DNA from 3 places in the Streptosporangium sp. OZ121 genome. Region 2 is predicted to be linked to each of the others. Evidence: predicted binding sites of a transcription regulator. Region 2 holds the regulator's gene; each other region holds the start of a gene.
What was found. Region 2 encodes LexA, which represses DNA repair genes until DNA is damaged. Its sites were predicted from a motif close to TCGAACANNTGTTCGA; they were not measured.
Positions count from the first base shown of each region.

Region 1 (6,854 bases), on a different contig from region 2:
TCGCCGACGATCCGGCCGCCGTGCGCAGCCTCGGCATCGAGCACGCCGCCGAGCTCTGCCAGACCCTGCTCGACGAGGGGGCGCCCGGCATCCACTTCATCACCTTCAACCGCTCCAGCGCGACCCGAGAGGTCTTCCAGGCCCTCGACCACACGCAGAAGGCCGCCCCGCTGCCGGTCTGACGCCGCCGCGTCCCCGCTGCCCCGCCCCCGCCGGGACATGGCGGCCGGCGGGTGGTCCTTGTCCGGCCGGGCCCCGGTCACCGTGGCCCGTTGTGGCCCTTCGCGGCCCGCCCGGCGCGTCCGGCCTGGCCGGGTGGCCCGGCTCCCGGGGCGGGACTCCCAGGTGCGGGGCGTCCGGGGAGGGCGGCGTTCCTGCGGGGACCAGGAGCTCCGGCCGGTGGCTCAGCCGTCCAGCGGCAGGACGGTCCCGAGGATCGCGTAGCGCTCGTGCCCGCCGGGAAAGACGAACTGCGTGAGCAGGTCCACGAAGCCGATGCTCCGGTAGAGGTGCCGGGCCGCGGTGGGCTGGTCACGGGTCGACAGCACGGCGGTGCGCTCCAGGCGGCCCGCGCACATGCCCGTGATCATCGCCCGGCCGATGCCCTTCCCCTGGTAGTCGGGGTGGACGTGGATCTCGGCGAGCTCCAGCGCGTCGCCCAGCCAGCCGCGGGCGCTGCCCTCGCCGTGTCTCTCCACGAGGGCCCGCCTGACCACGTCGTGCCACCACTGGCCGGGAACCCCGTGGAAGCCGTAGGCGATGCCCACCGGTGTGCCGTCGGCGAGCTCGGCGAACAGGCAGGTGAAGGCGGGGTGGGTGGCGTGGTTTCCCATGATGAGCCTGCGGCCGGCGATCTGGTCGGCGGGCGGGTTCATCGCCTCGGTGTAGACGTGGAGGACCGCGTCCAGCCGGAGCCTGAACTCGTCGGGTCCGATCCGTCGCAGTCCGATCACGCGTCGCACCCTAGCAGTGCGAACGTGACGCGGGTCGGCACGGGGCGAGAGCGCGGCACCCGGTGTCCACCACGAGGTTCACCGGCCGGTCCCGCTCGCCTCCTGACCCGGCCGCACGGGTCCTGACCGCCCAGGCACGGCTCGTGCGGGGGTGTACGGGGTCCGGGCGCGCCGTGTCACGGTCACGGCGTCCCGCGGCCACGGGAGCCACGGGGGTCGTGAGGGCCATGGGGCCCGGGAGTGCGGCGTCCGGTGGCCACGGCGTCCGGTGGCACGGCGTCCGGTGGTCGCGCGGTTCGGTGAGTGCGGCGCCTTGCGAGTGCGGCGTTCAAGCGCCGTTGAAGGCCGTCAGTCGAAGGCCGTCATTCGACCTCGACGGGAACCCCGCCGGTGATGCGGACGAGCTCCTCGAAGGAGGTCGGGAAGACGGTGTGCGGATGGCCGGCGGCGGCCCAGACGACCTCGTGCTTGCCCAGCCAGGTGTCGACCAGGGTCCTGACCGGCGCGGGGTGGCCGATCGGGGCGACGCCGCCGATGACCTGGCCGGTGGCCGCCCGTACGAAGGCGGGGTCGGCGCGCCGCACCTTCGCCGCGCCGGCCGTCCTGGCGATCAGGTCGGTGTCGACCCGGTGGGCTCCGCTGGTCAGCACCAGGAGCGGCTCGCCGTCGGCGTCGAATATCAGGCTGTTGGCGATGGCGCCGACGTCGCAGCCGAGCTGCGCGGCCGCGGTGGCGGCGGTCGGGGTGGCCTCCGCGAAGACGACGATCTCGCCGGGGACGCCGTGCTCGCGCAGGACGGCGGCGACCTTCTCGATGTTCGGATGCAACTTTTCTGGCACGCGGCCACTCTAAACAGATTGACCGTTGATTGCCGCTTTATAACCGGCGGCCTGCACGGGGAACCCGTGCGCTATGGTCCCTTGACCTGATCCATAGTGATATGAGGAGTTGATTGAAAGTGGGGGTTGGACAGCGGCAGGGAGTGGCCGCGCTGATGACGGCGGGGGCCGTGCTCCTCTCTTCCGCGGGCGTCACCCTTTTCGCGGACGCCGCCGCGGCCCAGACCTCGGCTTCCCCTGCCGTCTCGGCCGTGACGGCTGTGACGGCGACGGGGGCGAGCCCGTTCGTCGCACCGGGCAAGACGCTCAAGCTCGGCGCGAAGGGCGCCACGGTGAAGGTGCTCCAGACCCGGCTGGCCGAGCTCGGCTACGCCCCGGGCAGGATCGACGGCCGCTACGGCGGGGCGACCCTGGCGGCGGTCTGGGCCTTCCAGAAGGTCAACGGCATCACCCCGACCAGCACCGTGGCGCGCAGGACCTGGGCCGCCCTGGAGACCCCGCTGGCGCCGAAGGTGCTCGTGCCCAACGGGAAGCCGACCCGGGTGGAGGTCAACCTCGCCAAGCAGGTGATGGTCCTCTACGTCGGCGGTGTGGTGAAACTGGTCAGCCACACCTCCTCGGGCAGCGGGATCTCCTACTGCGAGACGGCCACCTGGGAGGGCAGGGCCCAGCGGTTCTGCGGCGACGCCCGCACGCCGACGGGCGACTACAAGACCACCTGGCGCAGGGACGGCTGGCACAAGTCCTACCTCGGCCAGCTCTACAACCCGATCTTCTTCAACGGGGGCATCGCCTTCCACGGCGCGCTGTCGGTGCCGCTGGCGCCCGCCTCCCACGGCTGCGTACGGCTGCCGATGCACGTGGCGGAGGTCCTTCCCGGCCTGCTCGGTACGGGAGTGCCGGTGCACGTCCGCGGCAGGTTCGTCCGGTAGGGCGGCGGAACGGGTGATCCGGGGGGCGTGACCCCGCCGGTCGTGAACCGGGGCCCCGGGAGACGGCGATCTCCCGGGGCCCTTTCGCGTTTCCGCGCGCACCGATCTCCCCGGGCCCGCATGTGCCCTCACGCACCGATCTCCCCGGGCCCGCATGTGTCCTCACACACCCGAAGATCGAACTTTTGTTCGTCGTTTTACTTGACAGTATTAGTGATCGAATTTATGTTCGATGTGATGACACGGGGCTCGCGGCTCGTGTCCGAGGGCGGCCGATCCGGTCCACGTCGTCGGCGGAGACGATCGGGCCAGGTCAGGACGGGCGGGGAGAGGGGAAGCTCCTCGTCCGGCCGTCCGGTGGATTTGTCGGTGGGGTCTGCGAGTGTGATACCACCGGCGAAAACGCCGGAGCCGCTTGCGACCAAGGAGGCTGAAGCACTATGACCCCTCGGCTCAGCGATTCCGGTGGGCCCCGGTTGTCCCCCACGGTGCGGGCGCACCTCTCAGACGCGCGCGACTGCCTCGAAGAGGCCGCCGCCGCCCGGACTTCCGCCGCGCGTTACGTCGCGGCCCACCTCGCCGCGCTCAGGGCGGCCGCTGCCGTCCTGGCGGCCCGTCCCCGTCCCATGGAGGGCCGCAGGAGGCGCAGGCTGCGCAGCGCCTGGGAAATGCTGCCCGAGGCCGAGCCCCGCCTGGCCGAGTGGGCACCCTACTTCGAGACGAGCGCGGCCAAGCGGGCCGCCGCCGAGGCGGGCCTGACCCGCACGGTGTCCTCGCGAGACGCCGAGGAGCTCATCTCCGAGGCGGAGCGTTTCGTCACCGCCGTGGAGAAGCTGCTCGGCGCGCCGAGCCAGCCCATGCTCCCCGGCCAGGTCCCCCTAGCCGGTTAGAGCCGGAGCGGCCTCCCACCCGGGGTCGCCGCCCGGGCTCACCGGCGCCGTCCCCGTACGTCTCCGTGCCCACCGGTCCTCCCGGGCGGCACGAAGACGTACGGGGACGTTTTTCGCGTCGCCTGTCCCTCGCGTCGCCTGTCCATCACGCCACCCGCCCCGGGCCGTCCTCACCCCGTCCGTTCCGACGCCGCCGCCGTGGAGTTCTGGCGGGCGGCGCGGTGACGTAGCAGGAGCATGGCGGCGTCGTCGCTCAGCGGCCTGCCCACGTGGTCGAGCAGGTCGGCGCGGAGGGCGTCCAGCGAGCCCTGGGGGTCGTCGCCGTCCAGCAGGTGCGCCCGCTCCAGCAGCGGGTAGAACTCGCCGGCCGCGTCGCGCGCCTCGATGACCCCGTCGGTGTAGAAGAGCACCTGGTCGCCCGGCTCGAACGGGATGTGGTGCGGCTGCGGCTCACTGGCCTTGAGGGCGCTCATGCCCAGCGGGAGCGCCTCGTCCGGCGGGTCGGCGAACCAGATCCCGCCCTCGGCGTCGAGCACCATGGGCGCCGGATGGCCGCAGTTGATGACGGTGATGGTGGAACCGCCGCTGATCTCGGCCAGTACGGCGGTCACGAACTGCTCGCCGGACAGCTCGCGGGTCAGGGCGTTCTCCAGACGCGCCACGACGCCCTGAAGCGCCTTCTCGTCGTGGGCCGCCTCCCGGAAGGCCCCGAGCACCACGGCGGCCGTCTCCACGGCCTCCAGGCCCTTGCCCTGGACGTCTCCCACGATGATCCGCACCCCATGCGGGGTGGTGACGACCTCGTACAGGTCGCCGCCGATCCTGGCCTCCGCCGTGGCGGAGGTGTACGAGACGGCCACGCCGATGCCCGGTCCCGCGCGGCGGGGCACCGGGCGCAGCAGCACCCGCTGGGCGGCCTCGGCCACCGAGCGCACGTCGGCGAGCTGGTGTTCGTGGCGCAGCCGCCCTGCGCTGGCCAGCACGCTGGCCATGGTGACGCCGAGGATGGCGATGAGGGTGATGTCGGTGCGGGGCATCCAGAGGATGTCGTTGTAGGCGCCGAGCGCGAAGCACAGCAGCAGGGCGACGACGCCGACCACCGTGGTGCGGGCCAGGCCGCACGCCACGCTGGCGAAGGCCGGGCCGAGGGCGAGCAGCGGCAGGAGGCCGGACGTGGGGCCCGAGCCGAAGTCGATCAGGGCCACCACGGCCATGACGACGAACGGCAGGAGTTTCAGGGTGTCCTGGGTCTTGGTGGTGCCGATCGAGGTCAGCAGCCGCAGGAAGGCATGCGTCTTGGTCGATCCCAGCGACGTCATGACGGCGCGGAGACCACTTTTCCGGCTTGATCGAGAGTGATCGAGCCGATCATCTCCCGAGGCCATGTCCACCACATCTCGCTAAACGCATGTTTGCCTTTTCCTACCACAGTGGCGGTCAGCCCGGGGCGGGACGAAGGACACGTTCTACTGAGAGCGGGAAGCTCTGCGGGGTGGGCACGCCGGTTCCGGCGCACCCACGACCGGTCAGGGGTCGTCAGAAGGACTCGACGGCTCGGCGCGCCTCCGGGTCCAGGACGCCCCAGCTGATGAGCTCCTCGGTGAGCTCGCTGGGGGACTTGTCGTAGATCACGGCGAGGGAGCGGAGGTCCTCCTGGCGGATGGACAGCACCTTGCCGTTGTAGTCGCCACGCTGGCTCTGGATGGTGGCCGCGTAACGGGCGAGCGCGCCCGCCTTCTCCTTGGGGAGCTGGGCGAGACGCTCAAGGTCGATCACAAGCTTCGGTGTCGGGCCCAGGGGGCTCGGAGCGGCCCCTCCCGGCAGCAACTCCGAGACCGGCACTCCGTAGAAATCAGCCAGTTCGGCAAGCTTCTGCACGGTGACGGCACGATCGCCACGCTCGTAGGAGCCAACGACGACCGCCTTCCAGCGCCCGCGGGACTTCTCTTCCACCCCGTGCAGGGACAGGCCCTGCTGGGTGCGGATGGCGCGGAGTCTTGCACCCAGCGACTTGGCGTACTCAGACGGCATGGTGTGGCCCCCCGGCTCTGTTATGTAGTGCTCTCAACATGATTGTGCTACCTCGCAACTTATGCCCCGTTCACCGGGTTGGCGCCCGGGGTAGGCACCTTTGGTGACCGATGCGTCAGGGTTCACCCGATAACGCCACGAGGTGTGGTTACGGACAGTGACGGTAAAGCTGTGGGCGCCTAAGGTCAAGCTGATTGGAAAAAAGATGCCGAATCCGGTCCGGTGGGGTCCGCCTCAAACGCCGCACTTGTCCTACCCCGCATCGCGAAACCTCCGGTTTTTTCGGGACTTTCGCATGATTTCCGGCTCTTCTCCGGGATTCGGGACGGCGTCGCCCCCGGGTGCGGCGACGGGCGTATGATCTTGAACGGCGCGGCGGCGGGCAATACCCGGTGCGACGGTTTCGCGCCGCCGGAGGCGAGGCTCGGCGCGCCCGTGTGCCGGTCCGGGCGTCGCCCCGGGAGGCTCCGCCCGCCGTGTCCGGGCCGTCCCGCCCCGAGGCCAGGGGCGGAGGTCCGCCCCGGACGGCCGGCCGGCGGCCCCGGTCACCGGACGCCCCGGTTGAGACGCGAGTGGCGGTAGCCGTAGAGGAAGTAGGCGAGCAGGCCGGCCGCCATCCAGATCCCGAAGGCCAGCCAGGTGACGCCGGCCAGGCCGGCCATCACGACGAGGCAGAGGATCACGCCGAGGATCGGCGTGATCGGGAAGAACGGTGTCCTGAAGCCGCGGGGCAGGTCGGGTCGGGTGCGGCGCAGGACGAGCACGCCGGTGTTGACGATCGCGAAGGCGAACAGGGTGCCGATGCTGGTGGCCTCGGCGAGCCGGCCCAGCGGGACGAACCCGGCGAGCACGGAGACGAAGGCGGCCACGATGAGGGTGTTGGCGACCGGTACCCGGCGGCGCGGGCTCACCCTCTCGAAGATCTTCGGAATCAGACCGTCGCGCGCCATGGCGAACAGGATGCGGGTCTGGCCGTACAGCACGGTCAGGACCACGCTGGCGATGGCGATGGCCGCGCCGAAGGAGATGACGACGCCGGGCCAGGTGGCGCCCACGGCCCGCTTCGCGATCACGGCCAGGCCCGCCTCGGTATTCTGCGGGTCGAAGTCCTGCCACGGCATGGCGCCGACGGCGGCCAGCGCCACCAGGACGTAGACGAGTGTGACGACGCCGAGGGACAGCATGATCGCCAAAGGGAGGTCACGCCTG
Region 1 is NZ_JBPXMC010000002.1:370,379-377,232, reverse strand. It holds gene metF (methylenetetrahydrofolate reductase [NAD(P)H]) at 1-182, shown strand, start outside; gene ACTOQ1_RS06525 (GNAT family N-acetyltransferase) at 405-953, opposite strand; gene ACTOQ1_RS06520 (YbaK/EbsC family protein) at 1,316-1,792, opposite strand; gene ACTOQ1_RS06515 (L,D-transpeptidase family protein) at 1,912-2,724, shown strand; gene ACTOQ1_RS06510 (SAV_6107 family HEPN domain-containing protein) at 3,165-3,614, shown strand; gene ACTOQ1_RS06505 (PP2C family protein-serine/threonine phosphatase) at 3,785-4,933, opposite strand; gene bldD (transcriptional regulator BldD) at 5,151-5,645, opposite strand; gene ACTOQ1_RS06495 (amino acid permease) at 6,191-6,854, opposite strand, start outside.
Region 1: the regulator LexA is predicted to act here: its motif matches at 2,902-2,917, upstream of ACTOQ1_RS06510 (SAV_6107 family HEPN domain-containing protein).

Region 2 (6,854 bases):
ATCCGTTGCCGGGGGAGGTCTGGTGCGAGCCGTCGGCGCCCTGCGGGCCGGAGGCCTGCGCCCAGCCGTCGCCTTGAGCGTTTGATCCCTGTGCGCCTGATCCCTGCGGGCCGGAGGCCTGGGACCAGCCGTCACCCTGGGGAGCGGTCGCCTGCGCCCATCCGTCGTTGCGCGGGCTGAAAGCCCCCGACCAGCTGTCGCTCCGGGGGTTCGACGCCTGTGCCCAGCCGTTGTCCTGGGGGCTGGTCGCCTGCGCCCAGCCGTCGGCCTGCGGGCGCTGCGTGCGGCCGTCGTCGTGGGGCGGGGGGCTCTGAGGCCGGCCGCCGGGAGAATCCGCCGGGGAGGCGGCGGGACGCTGCCCCTCGCCGCCGGGTGAGTTCTGCCACGAGGAGCCGTTGCCGCCCTGCGACTCGTCCTGCGGGCGGGGGAGCCGAGGGCCGGTACCGAGGGGGTCGTTCGTCCACGAGGGCGACGGCTCGGCAGCCTCCGGCCATGCCGAAGGCAGGTGGGACTGGCTGGACTGCTCCGAGGCCATGCTTTCCTTACCTCCCGCGCGGGTGCCCGAATTAGGCGTATTGGGCATGGTCTCACGTGAGACGGGGGGGCTCGCAGGGAAACCGGAGAACGCCCCCCTGAACTGGAGTCCGGTGGGGTCGGTCGGTGGATCCTGCATCGGCAGGCCGACCTCCATCGGATCCGGGCCCTGCCCCGGCTCTGCTGAATGTGCCACGGTTAGAAGAGTAAACGTGAGAGACATACGAGGTCACAACAGGCGCATAGCCATCGGGTCTCGTTGCCCCGCGAGTACGGGAACCCCATTCTGCCGACCTGGCCGGATCCTGTCCCCCGCTTGCCGCGATCGGCCCTGTTTTCCCTGGCCATGAATACGCCTTGCGGGCTGCGATAGTCTTGGTCTATGCGTGCCGCGACCCTGCTTATCGGGCCGCATCGGCTTTCCCGTCCCTGAGCGCCCTGCCGATGCGGCTGCCCTCCGCGTGAGCGGGGGGTTTTTGCATTGGGCCGGACGGGTCAGACCATCCACGCAGACACACCCCGAGGAAACCGACGTGAGCGAGCGAGCCGACATGCAGAGCGACGAGCAGCACTATGACCCGCAGGCCCTGCAGGTCAAGTGGCAGCGCAGGTGGGAGGAACTGGACCCCTTCCGGGCCTCCGACGACCCCGCCGACCCGCGTGAGCGGCGCTACATGCTCGACATGTTCTCCTACCCCTCGGGCGACCTGCACATGGGGCACGCCGAGGCGTTCGCCCTGGGCGACGTCATCTCCCGCTACTGGGTCCAGCGCGGCTACAACGTGCTGCACCCCGTCGGCTGGGACTCCTTCGGCCTGCCCGCCGAGAACGCCGCGATCAAGCGCAACGCGCACCCGGCGGAGTGGACCTACGCCAACATCGAGACCCAGGCCGGCTCCTACAAGCGCTACGGGATCTCCTTCGACTGGTCCCGCCGCCTGCACACCAGCGACACCTCGTACTACAAGTGGACCCAGTGGCTGTTCAACCGCTTCTTCGAGCGCGGCCTGGCCTACCGCAAGGGCGGCCTGGTCAACTGGTGCCCGAACGACCAGACCGTGCTGGCCAACGAGCAGGTCAAGGACGGCAGGTGTGAGCGCTGCGGGACCGAGGTCGTCCGCCGGGAGCTGACGCAGTGGTATTTCAAGATCACTGAATACGCCGACCGGCTGCTGAACGACATGGCCCAGCTGGAGGGCAACTGGCCAGAGCGCGTGCTGGCCATGCAGCGCAACTGGATCGGCCGCTCGGAGGGCGCCGACGTCGACTTCGTGATCGAGGGTCGCGACGAGCCGGTCACCGTCTACACGACCCGCCCCGACACCCTGTACGGCGCGACCTTCTTCGTGGTCGCCCCGGACGCGGCGCTGGCCGAGGAGATCGTCACCGACGACCGGCGCGAGGCCTTCGAGGCGTACCGGACCAGCGTGTCGAAGTTGTCGGACATCGACCGGCTGTCCACCGAGAAGGAGAAGACCGGCGTCTTCCTGGGCCGGTACGCCGTCAACCCGGTCAGCGGCGAGCGCATGCCGGTCTGGGCGGCCGACTACGTGCTGTCCGACTACGGCCACGGCGCCATCATGGCCGTGCCCGCGCACGACCAGCGCGACCTGGACTTCGCCCGCGCCTTCGACCTGCCGGTACGGGTGGTCGTGCACACCGGCCTGGCCGATCCGGGCGAGACCGGCGTCGCCACCTCCGGTGACGGCGCGATGGTCAACTCCGGCCCGCTGGACGGCCTGGCCAAGGCCGAGGCGATCCGGAAGATCATCGAGGTGCTGGGCGAGCGGGGCACCGGGCGGTTCACGGTCAACTTCCGGCTGCGCGACTGGCTGCTGTCGCGCCAGCGCTTCTGGGGTTGCCCGATCCCGATCATCCACTGCGCCGACTGCGGCGAGGTCCCCGTCCCCGACGACCAGTTGCCCGTCACCCTGCCCGACATGCGCGGCGAGGCACTGGCACCCAAGGGCGTCTCCCCGCTGGCCTCGGCCGAGGATTGGGTCAACGTCTCCTGTCCCAAGTGCGGCGGCCCGGCCAGGCGCGACACCGACACGATGGACACCTTCGTCGACTCCTCGTGGTACTTCCTGCGCTACGTCGACCCGGCGTACGAGAACGGCCCGTTCGACGTCGAGCGCGTCCGCAAGTGGGGCCCGATCGACCAGTACGTCGGCGGCGTGGAGCACGCCGTGCTGCACCTGCTGTACGCCAGGTTCTTCACCAAGGTCCTGCACGACATGGGAATGATCGACTTCGTCGAGCCCTTCACCCGCCTGCTGAACCAGGGGCAGGTCATCAACCAGGGCAAGGCGATGTCCAAGTCGCTGGGCAACGGCGTCGACCTGGGCCAGCAGATCGACGCCTACGGTGTCGACGCGGTCAGGCTGACCGTCGTCTTCGCCGGGCCGCCCGAGGAGGACATCGACTGGGCCGACGTCTCCCCGGCGGCGTCGCAGAAGTTCCTGGCCCGCGCGTTCCGGGTGATGACCGAGGCCGGCGCGGCCTCGGCACCCGGGGTGGACGTCACCGCCGGAGACCTGAACCTGCGCAAGGTCGTCCACCACACCGTCGACGAGGTCACCAAGCTGGTCGACTCCCACCGCTTCAACGTCGCGGTGGCCCGCATGATGGAGCTGACGAGCGCGGCCCGCAAGGCCATCGACTCCGGGCCCGGCGCGGCCGACCCGGCGGTCAGGGAGGCCGCCGAGACCCTGGCGGTCATGCTGTCCCTGGTCGCGCCGTACGCGGCGGAGGAGGGCTGGGAGCGGCTGGGACACTCCGCCTCGGTCGCCACCGCGGGCTGGCCGGTCGCCGACCCGGCACTGCTGGTCCAGGAGTCGGTCACCTGCGTCGTCCAGGTCGCGGGCAAGGTGCGCGACCGGCTGGAGGTCTCCCCGGAGATCTCCGAGGCGGACCTGGAGGCGCTGGCCCTGGCGTCGGAGAAGGTCCGGTCCTTCCTGCCCGGAGCGCCGCGAAAGGTGATCGTCCGCGCGCCCAAGCTGGTCAACATCGTTCCCTAGGCGGCCGGGGAAGCTCTGAGAACGCCGGATGGGTGGTGTCCCGACATCGGGACGCCACCCATCCGGCGTGTCGCGCGTCCTCCGGCGTGTCGCGCGGAGGCCGGAGGCGCGTGGTGTGGAACTCGCGCCGGAACGACGTGTTTCGAAGCTCGCTCAGCAGACGCGGAGAAGAACGGTCCGGAGCTCGCCCCGGAACGCTCGCTTCAGAGCTCGCGGTCGCGTCAGAGCTTGCGGAGGACCGCCACGACCTTGCCGAGCACGGTGGCCTCGTCACCCGGGATCGGGTCGTAGTTGGGGTTGTGCGGGACCAGCCAGACATGGCCGTCTCTGCGCTTGAAGGTCTTGACCGTGGCCTCGCCGTCGATCATCGCCGCGACCACGTCGCCGTTGTCGGCGACCGGCTGCTGGCGTACGACCACCCAGTCACCGTTGGCGATGGCGGCCTCGATCATCGAGTCACCGGTCACCTGGAGGAGGAAGAGGGTGCCCTCGCCGACAAGCTGCTTGGGCAGGGCGAAGACGTCCTCGATGCTCTCCTCGGCGAGGATGGGACCACCGGCGGCGATCCGGCCCACCAGGGGGACGTAGGCGGCGGTCGGGCGGCTGACCGGGGCCTCGTCCTCGCCGGAGTCGGGGTCCACCCACAGCACGGGCTCGCCGGGAAGGCGGACCTCCAGGGCGCGGGGGCGGTGCGGATCACGCCGCAGGTAGCCCTTGCGCTGCAAAGCCGTCAGCTGGTGCGACACGCTGGAGGTGCTGGTGAGCTGCACCGCCTCACCGATCTCCCGCATGGACGGCGGGTAGCCGCGCTGCTGCACGGAATCGCGGATCACCTCAAGGATCTTCCGCTGCCTGGGGGTGAGGCCAAGGGAGTCACGCCTTCGCACCGCCAGGTCGCTGGCGGCCGAACCGTTCTCGTTGTGCTGGCTCATACGAACTCCTCGCCTCCCGGTCTGTATTTAACGCGTCGCACACAGCGACCATACCTCGGCCGAAGATCATATTCAAACAATTGTTCGAATGTCCTCGAAATCGGCGACGCCGTGGTGTACAACATCGTACGGGAGTTCGATCGACATCGTGTTCGATTCGCCGATCTTTCTTCGACATGTGTTCGGCCAGGTCGAGGGGATGGGGGTCACCATGAAACCGACCACGACGACACCGCGATCCAGGACCGCGCCGGCATCCCGGGCGGCGCGGCGATCGCCGGAGGCGCCGCGCCTGCGGCTCGTGCCGCCCCCGCGACCGGAGCCGGAGCCGGAGGCCGAGCGAAGTTCTGAGGCGGGATCCGGGCGGGGGTCGGCGCCGGTGTCGGGGCCGGGGCCGGGGCCGCGTCCCGGCCGTGGGTCGGGACGGAGGTCCGGGCAGGGGCCCGAGCGGGCGTCCGGGCAGGGATCCGGGCAGGGGGCCGAGCGGCTGTCCGGGCGCGAACCGGGGCAGGGGTCCGGCCCGGAGTCCGGGCGGCCGTCCGGGCGTGAGCGGAGACGGCGACCCGGTCGCGAGCCGGGCCGGAGGCCTGGCCGTGAGCCGGAGCGGGGGCTCGGGAGCGGATCCGGGCCGAGGAGGGCGCCGGGATCGGCGGTGGCGCCCGTGGTGCGGGCCCGCCGTTCCGGCGTCGCCCGTCCGGCGCCCGTCCGGCGGCCACTCCGGCTCACCAGGCGTGGAAGGATTGTGGCGGTGACGGTGCTCGCGCTCCTCACCCTGGGGGTGCTCTGGATCGGCGGGCGCATCGACATGGCCTCGGCGGGCGGGCGACCGGACCTCGAGGGCCTTCCCCGGATCACGGTGCACGCGGGCGACACGCTGTGGGAGATCGCGGACGCGTTGACGGAGGAGGCCGACGCCGGCCCGACGGTCCGTCGTGTCATGGACCTCAACGGGCTGTCCGGCTCGACGGTCCGGCCGGGGACCCGGCTCTATCTCCCCGAGGGCCTCCTCCGCTGAGACCCCGGGAGGGCCTGTCCCCCGAGGCGGGTTCTCGATGTGGGGTCCCCGAGGTGGGGGAGGGGTGGCGGCGTACGTGGGGGAGGGGTCCGAGAGGGCGGTCGGCGGGCGGGGGGAGGGAGTGCGGGGCGTCTCGCCTGACAGATCGCCCGGGGCGTGTGTGAGGGAAGGGGCGCCCGGGACGAGAGGGGTCTCGCCCGGGTGGCGACACGCCGGGATGTGACGGCTGATCAGCGACTTCGTCCGGCAAGGTCGTTTCAACTTGCGTTCATGGTCGCGCACTTCTACGGTTGGACCACAACATCTAGTGGCTGCATCGCAACCCTTCACCACAGATTGTGTTTCCATTACCGCACCTCGACTATTCGAAGGTGTGTGCGCGAGCGTCTGGGCGTGCGCGTGGTGGGTAGGTGAAGTGGGTCGGCCGCTTCGGTAGTCAAGGAGGCGACACGCGTGCATTGTCCGTTCTGTCGCCATCTCGACACGCGAGTCATCGACAGCCGGGCCACCGAGGACGGCGGGGCCATCCGCCGCAGGCGCACGTGCTCCGAATGCGGGCGCAGGTTCACCACGCAGGAGACCGTCCTGCTCATGGTGAGCAAGCGCAGCGGTGTGACGGAGCCGTTCTTCAGGGACAAGGTGATCGCCGGGGTCCGGCGGGCCTGCCAGGGGCGGTCCGTCAGCGAGGACTCCCTGGCGCAGCTGGGCCAGCGGGTCGAGGAGAGCATCCGGGCCACCGGGTGCGCCGAGATCGCGGCTCACGAGGTCGGGCTGGCCATCCTGGGTCCGCTCCGCGAGCTGGACGAGGTGGCGTACCTGCGGTTCGCCTCCGTCTACCGGGGGTTCGAGACCCTGGCCGACTTCGAGGCGGAGATCGAGCGGCTCCGGGCGGAGCGCTCCACCGAGCAGGACTGATGCAGACCCCGGGCGCCGGGGGTGAGGCGGCGCGTTGGTGTGGTCCGATTCGAGGGTTCTACGGAGCCCCAGGAGGGGGAAGTCATGACGGAGACTGTCGGCGCGGTGACACGTGGGGGCAAGAGGCCTCGCAAGGGCCTGAAGATGAAGCGCATCTTCACCACGCCAGGCGTGCATCCCTATGACGAGCTGACCTGGGAGCGCCGTGACGTCGTCATGACCAACTGGCGCGACGGCTCGATCAACTTCGAGCAGCGCGGCGTCGAGTTCCCCCAGTCGTGGTCGGTGAACGCCGCCAACATCGTGACCACCAAGTACTTCCGCGGCGCGGTCGGCACCCCGCAGCGGGAGTGGAGCCTCAAGCAGCTGGTCGACCGGGTGGTGGGCGTCTACACGCGCACGGCGGTCGAGCACGGCTACTTCGCCAGTGACGAGGAC
Region 2 is NZ_JBPXMC010000001.1:1,049,924-1,056,777, reverse strand. It holds gene ACTOQ1_RS04905 (hypothetical protein) at 1-535, opposite strand, end outside; gene leuS (leucine--tRNA ligase) at 1,086-3,554, shown strand; gene lexA (transcriptional repressor LexA) at 3,776-4,486, opposite strand; gene ACTOQ1_RS04890 (LysM peptidoglycan-binding domain-containing protein) at 5,235-5,501, shown strand; gene nrdR (transcriptional regulator NrdR) at 5,955-6,416, shown strand; gene ACTOQ1_RS04880 (vitamin B12-dependent ribonucleotide reductase) at 6,501-6,854, shown strand, end outside.

Region 3 (6,854 bases), on a different contig from region 2:
CAGAGAGGTAACGAGCAAGCAAAGACCCGCTGTCAAAGCTGCTTTGGACTAGTCGAGTGGATAGCCCTGATCCTCCGCGAATGGCGATGTTTCCGCCCCTTCGTCCTCCAGCACTTCACGGATCACGCGAAATGCCAGGCCGGGGCCGTATCCCTTGCGGGCGAGCATGCCGGCAAGCCTGCGGGTCCTGACCGCGGGCTCCAGACCCCGGGTCGAGGAGAGTTTGCGCCGCACGAGGCGACGAGCGGTCTCCGCCTCCTCCTCGGGATCGAGCCGATCCACCGCTTCCTTCACGGTCTCCTCGTCCACCCCTCGGTGGCGGAGCTCCGAGGCGAGGGCCTTTCTGGCGAGACCCCGCCCGGCGTGACGCGAGCTCACCCATGCCGCGGCGAACGCCTCGTCGTCGATGAGCCCGACCTCGGAGAAGCGCTCCAGCACGGCGTCCGCCGCCTCCTGGGGCACCTCGCGCTTGCGCAGCGCCTCCGCGAGCTGGGCCCGGGTGCGCGGCGCCATGGTCAGCAGCCGCAGGCAGATGCCCCGGGCAACCGCCTGCGGATCGGATCCGGCCTCCCGGCTCGCCCGAGACCCCTCGGCCGACCCGTCGGACCCGTCACGTCCACCGGACCCGTCACGCCCACCGAACCTGCCGCGTCCGCCGGACCTGCCGGATCTGTCAATTCCGTCAGGTCCGCCAAGTCCGTCGAATCCGTCGGATCGGTCGGAGAGAAAGCCCGGGGCAGCGCTCCCGGACCGCCGCCCACGCCGTGAGGCACGCTTCTTCCGGCCTCGCGGCCCGTCACTCGCCGGGTCCGCGGCTTCCTCGCGAAAGCCTCCCTCCGCGACGGACGAACCGTGGTCATGGTCGCGCCCGCGCCGGCTCGGTGAACCCGCCCGAGGTTCGTCGGGCCAGGCTCCCCAGTCTCTCGGCCCGGCCTCGCCGGCCGGACCGGAGTCAGGTCCCGTGGTCATCGATCAGCCCGGATTCAGGCGTCACCCGGCTTGGGGGCAGCGGCGGCCTTGGAACCGCGACCGGACGCGGCAGGAGCCGAAGCGGCACCGGACGCGCGGCCGGAAGCGGCGGCCGGGGCCGAAGCCGCAGGGACGGGCGACGGGACGGCCGGGCTGTCGACGCGCGGGCCGACGCCGAGCTTCTCCTTGATCTTCTTCTCGATCTCGTTCGCCATGTCCGGGTGGCTCTTGAGGAAGTTTCGCGCGTTCTCCTTGCCCTGACCGAGCTGGTCACCCTCGTAGGTGTACCAGGCGCCGGACTTGCGGACGAAGCCGTGCTCGACACCCATGTCGATCAGGCCACCCTCGCGGGAGATGCCGACGCCGTAGAGGATGTCGAAGTCGGCCACGCGGAAGGGCGGGGCCATCTTGTTCTTGACGACCTTCACCCGGGTGCGGTTGCCGACCGCCTCGGTGCCGTCCTTCAGCGTCTCGATGCGGCGGATGTCGAGGCGGACCGAGGCGTAGAACTTCAGCGCCTTTCCACCGGTCGTGGTCTCGGGCGAGCCGAACATGACGCCGATCTTCTCACGGAGCTGGTTGATGAAGATCGCGGTGGTGCCGGTGTTGTTGAGCGCGCCGGCGACCTTGCGCAGCGCCTGGGACATCAGACGGGCCTGGAGGCCGACGTGGCTGTCGCCCATCTCGCCCTCGATCTCGGCCTTGGGCACCAGGGCCGCCACCGAGTCGATGACCAGCAGGTCGACGGCGCCGGACCGGATCAGCATGTCGGCGATCTCCAGCGCCTGCTCACCGGTGTCGGGCTGGGAGACGAGCAGCGCGTCGGTGTCGACGCCCAGCTTCTGGGCGTACTCCGGGTCGAGCGCGTGCTCGGCGTCGATGAACGCGGCGATGCCGCCACCACGCTGGGCGTTGGCCACCGCGTGCAGGGCGACCGTGGTCTTGCCCGAGGACTCGGGACCGTAGACCTCGACGATGCGGCCGCGCGGGAAGCCGCCGATGCCGAGGGCCACGTCGAGCGCGATGGAGCCGGTGGGAACCACCTCGATGGGCGCCCGGGTCTCGTCGCCCAGGCGCATGATCGAGCCCTTGCCGAACTGCCGCTCGATCTGAGCGAGTGCGGTCTCAAGCGCCTTCTCGCGGTCGTTAGCTGCCATGGGAGCCCCCTGAAGGGTCGCGGGTTGGATCGGTTGCCAGAAAGCTACGGGGTGCCGCCGACAATTTCGGGAGGGCACGCCAAGAGTGGTGGCTTGTTCAATATAGCCGAACGACTGTTCGATCGCCGCCCGTTGGCACCATACGTTGCGGGAGTCACGAACCGCCGCGGAGTCCCCCCGCGCACGACCGGACACGGCCGGGCAGGCCGGCGGGCCACGGCTTCGGGAGATGCGGACCCCATCCGGGAGGCGACATTTCCAAGAATTGCCCAGGACCTGTTGTCACCGGGTTGACCTGGAGTGATCCTGAGGGGAAACGACCCGAGGTGCCCGACGTGCCCAACACGTTCACGCAGCAACGTCTAGCCCATCTCGATTCCCTCGCCGCCGAGCTGCGACAACGAGGGCTGGCGAGCCGCACCCTCGGAGGCGCCGCCCCGGTGCTGTGGGTGTGGCATCCGGACAGCCGTCGGCAGACCATAGTCTTCGCCACCCCGGTCAGGGACGGCTGGCTGTTTCTGTGGGCACCGGACGGTGAGGAGAGCGCCGACGATCCCGCGCGGGCGGCCGATTCGGTGGAGAAGCTCCTCGCCCCGCTCACGGAACCGTCCTGAGCGGCCCTTCACGCTCTCCGGCTCTCCGCTTACCCGGCCGCATGCTCTCCGGCCCGTTTACCGGGCCGCGTGCTCACCGGCTCTCAGCGGAGCCTGGGCGCGACGTCGGTCACCCCGCACACGGCGTGCCAGACCTCCTTGGCGCCGACTCCCTCGGCCAGCGCCTGGATCACGGTCCGGCCGCCGAGATCGGCGATGACGTAGTCGCGGGCCCACGACTCGGCGTACTGGTCGCCGAAGTGTGACTTCATCCGCTTCCAGAAATCCGATAGGCGCATGCCCCAAGTATGGACGCCCATCGGCGTGCCGCGACCCACCCCGGCGCGCCGCCGGGCCGCGAGGCGCCCGCGTCCCGCTCTCCCGGCCTCCGCCGGACGGGGGCGAGCCGGAGACGGAGCGGACGGGACGGGGACGGGGACGGGACGGGGACGGGACGGGGACGGGGATGGGCGAGAGCGAGAGCGAGGGGGAAGGCGTGGGCGGCCGGAGGCGGGAGAGCCGTCAGAGCACGCGGGAGCCGTACATCTCGCCGAGGGGGTCGGCGAGCAGTTCCAGGCGGGCCCCGTCGGGGTCGGCGAAGTAGATCGACGCGCCGCTCTCGACCTGGTGCGGAACGCCCGCCGCCTCCAGCTTGCCCCGCAGGCGCTCCCACGTGGAGGGATCGACCGAGATGGCGACGTGGTGGAGCCCGCCGAGGACCTCCTTGTAGGGGCCGAGGTCCAGGCCGGGGAAGTCGAAGAAGGCGAGCAGGTTGCCGTTGCCGATGTCGAAGAAGAAGTGGTTCGACCCCCGGTAGTCGCGGTTCTCGAAGATCTCCGTCAGCGGGAACTCCAGAAGGTCCTGGTAGAACGCGATCGTCGTCTCGACGTCGGAGGAGATCAGCGCGAAGTGGTGCAGCCCCCTCGCGCTGCTCGGCGGGCGGTGCGCCCTGAGATGCTCCGCCTTGATCCGCTCGCGTGTCGCCTCGATGGCCTGATGGTCGATGCTCACCTTTAGCTCACCACTCAATACGTCGTGTGTTCGTCAAAGCCATGTCCTCAACGGCAGGGAGCCAACCTATCCCGGACGTCACGTCATGGTGGCGAATGGTCACCGTCCCGGCGAACGCCGCGGATCCGGTCTCCCGTGGGGCGTCGCAGCACCGGCGAACCGTGCGTCCGCAGGTGATGCGCGGACCACCCGCTCCCGTCCGCCGCCCGGTCGCCGGGCGGGCGGTGACGGGTTCTGTCGGTGGGGCCGTGCAGTATGGGCGGTGAGCCGGTCGGTCGTCCGGACCGGGAGCTAGGGGGCGGCGATGAGCGAGACGGCGAGCGCGGGCGGGGCGCTCGATCACTTCACCCGGATGACCAGAGACTGGTTCACCGGGGCGTTCGCCGCGCCGACCGCCGCGCAGGAGGGGGCGTGGGCGGCGATCGCGCGGGGCGACAACACGCTGGTGGTCGCACCCACCGGATCCGGCAAGACGCTGGCCGCCTTCCTGTGGTCGCTCGACCGGCTCGCCTCCTCCGCTCCCGGCTCCCCACCGGACGCCGGATCCTCCGACACGGACCTGACGGCCGGTACGGGTGGCACCGGCGATACGGCCGGTACGAGCGCCCGGGGCGGGCGAGGGCGTTCGCGGGGGAACCGGGGGGACGGCGAGCCGGTGAGGCGGTGCCGGGTCCTGTACGTCTCGCCGCTCAAGGCCCTGGCGGTCGACGTCGAGCGCAACCTCCGGGCGCCGCTGGCCGGGCTGAGGCAGACCGCGCGGCGGCTCGGGCTCCCGGTGCCGGAGATCTCGGTGGCGATCCGGTCGGGTGACACCGCCCCCGAGGAGCGGCGGCGGTTCGCGACCCGGCCCTCCGACATCCTGATCACCACCCCCGAGTCGCTGTTTTTGCTGCTCACCAGCCAGGCCCGCGAGGCGTTGCGCGGTGTGGAGACGGTCATCGTCGACGAGGTGCACGCGGTGGCGGCCACCAAGCGCGGCGCGCACCTGGCCCTCAGTCTGGAGCGGCTCGACACCCTCCTGCCCCGGCCCGCCCAGCGGATCGGCCTGTCGGCGACCGTCCGGCCGGTGAGCGAGGTGGCCGCCTTCCTGGGCGGATCGCGCCCGGCGACCGTGGTCCAGCCGCCCTCCGACAAGGAGATCGAGGTCGAGGTGGTCGTCCCGATCGAGGACATGACCGAGCTCGACACGCCTCCCGCCCCGCCCGCCCCCGACGACGACCGCTGGCTGACCGAGACCCCGGCCAGGCGGTCGATCTGGCCGCATGTGGAGGAGCGGCTGTTCGAGCTGATCGGAGGCCACAGCTCCACGATCGTGTTCGCCAACTCCCGGCGACTGGCCGAGAGGCTGTGCACCCGCCTCAACGAGCTGGCGTGGGAGCGGAGGGAGACCGGCGAGGAGCCGGCCGGGCAGGACGCGGAGGCGGGGGCGGAGCCGGTGCACTGGGCCGAGGGGTTCCCCGTCCCCCCGGCCTCCCTCTCCACCCCGGCGGCGATGATGGCGCAGGCCGGCGCGGCCAAGGGGGTCGGCCCGGAGATCGTGCGGGCCCACCACGGTTCGGTGTCGAAGGAGGAGCGCTCCCAGATCGAGGAGGCGCTCAAGTCCGGGCGGCTGCCCGCCGTGGTCGCGACCTCCAGCCTGGAGCTCGGCATCGACATGGGCGCGGTCGACCTGGTGGCCTGCGTCGGGGCGCCGCCGAGCGTGGCGAGCGGCCTGCAGCGGATCGGCCGGGCCGGGCACCAGGTGGGAGCGGTCTCACGTGGCGTGATCTTCCCCAAGTACCGGGGGGACCTGGTCCAGACGGCCGTGGTGGCCGAGCGGATGAGGAGCGGGGAGATCGAGGACCTGCGCTACCCGCGCAACCCGCTCGACGTGCTCGCCCAGCAGATCGTGGCGATGACCGCGCTGGACGAGTGGACGGTGGACGAGCTGGAGGAGGTCGTGCGGCGGGCGGCCCCCTACCGGACGTTGCCCAGGAGCGCGCTGGAGGCGACGCTCGACATGCTCGCCGGACGTTACCCGAGCGAGGAGTTCGCCGAGCTGCGGCCGCGCATCGTCTGGGACCGGGTGACCGGCACCCTGCGGGGCCGTCCCGGAGCCCAGCGGCTGGCGGTCACCAACGGCGGCACGATCCCCGACAGGGGGCTGTTCGGCGTGTTCCTGGTCGGGGAGAAGTCCTCCCGGGTGGGCGAGCTGGACGAGGAGATGGTCTACGAGTCGCGGGCCGGGGACGTGTTCGTGCTGGGCGCGACCTCCTGGCGGATCCAGGAGATCACGGCCGATCGGGTGCTGGTCACGCCCGCCCCCGGCCAGCCGGGAAAGCTCCCCTTCTGGCACGGCGACACCGCCGGGAGACCGGCGGAGCTGGGCAGGGCCATCGGCGCGTTCCTCCGCGAGATGTCGGCGGCGGGCGCGGACGCCGAGACGGGGAGCGGGCGCGCCCGAGGCCCGGGGACGGGAAACGCGGGAGCGGAGGGCGCCGAGGCGGGAAACGGGGCGGCGGAGAACGCGAAACCGGGAAGCGCGGGAGCGGGAAGCGCCGCGCGTGAGGGGGCCATGGAGAGGATCAGGGCGGCGGGGCTGGACGAGTACGCCGCCGCCAACCTGCTCTCCTACCTGGCCGAGCAGCGACAGGCGACCGGCTACGTGCCGGACGACAGGACGCTGCTGGTCGAGCGGTTCCACGACGAGCTGGGCGACTGGCGGGTGGTTGTGCACTCCCCGTACGGGGCGCGGGTGCACGCGCCGTGGGCGCTGGCGATCGGGCGGCGGCTGCGGGAGCGCTACGGCGTCGACGTGCAGGCCCTGCACTCCGACGACGGGATCGTGCTGCGCATTCCCGACACGCTCTCCGACCCCCCGTCCGACGTCGCGGTCTTCGACGCGGACGAGATCGAGCGGATCGTCACCGAGGAGCTGGGCGGTTCGGCGCTGTTCGCGGCGCGGTTCCGCGAGTGCGCGGGGCGGTCCCTGCTGCTGCCGCGCCGCGTGCCGGGCAGGCGGTCGCCGCTCTGGCAGCAGCGGCAGCGCGCCTCGCACCTGCTGAGCGTGGCGGGCCGCTACGGGTCGTTCCCCGTGGTGCTGGAGACGATGCGCGAGTGCCTTCAGGACGTGTTCGACGTGCCG
Region 3 is NZ_JBPXMC010000013.1:141,322-148,175, forward strand. It holds gene recX (recombination regulator RecX) at 49-969, opposite strand; gene recA (recombinase RecA) at 984-2,126, opposite strand; gene ACTOQ1_RS23510 (hypothetical protein) at 2,462-2,740, shown strand; gene ACTOQ1_RS23515 (DUF3046 domain-containing protein) at 2,824-3,018, opposite strand; gene ACTOQ1_RS23520 (VOC family protein) at 3,242-3,730, opposite strand; gene ACTOQ1_RS23525 (ATP-dependent helicase) at 4,035-6,854, shown strand, end outside.
Region 3: the regulator LexA is predicted to act here: its motif matches at 2,233-2,248, upstream of recA (recombinase RecA).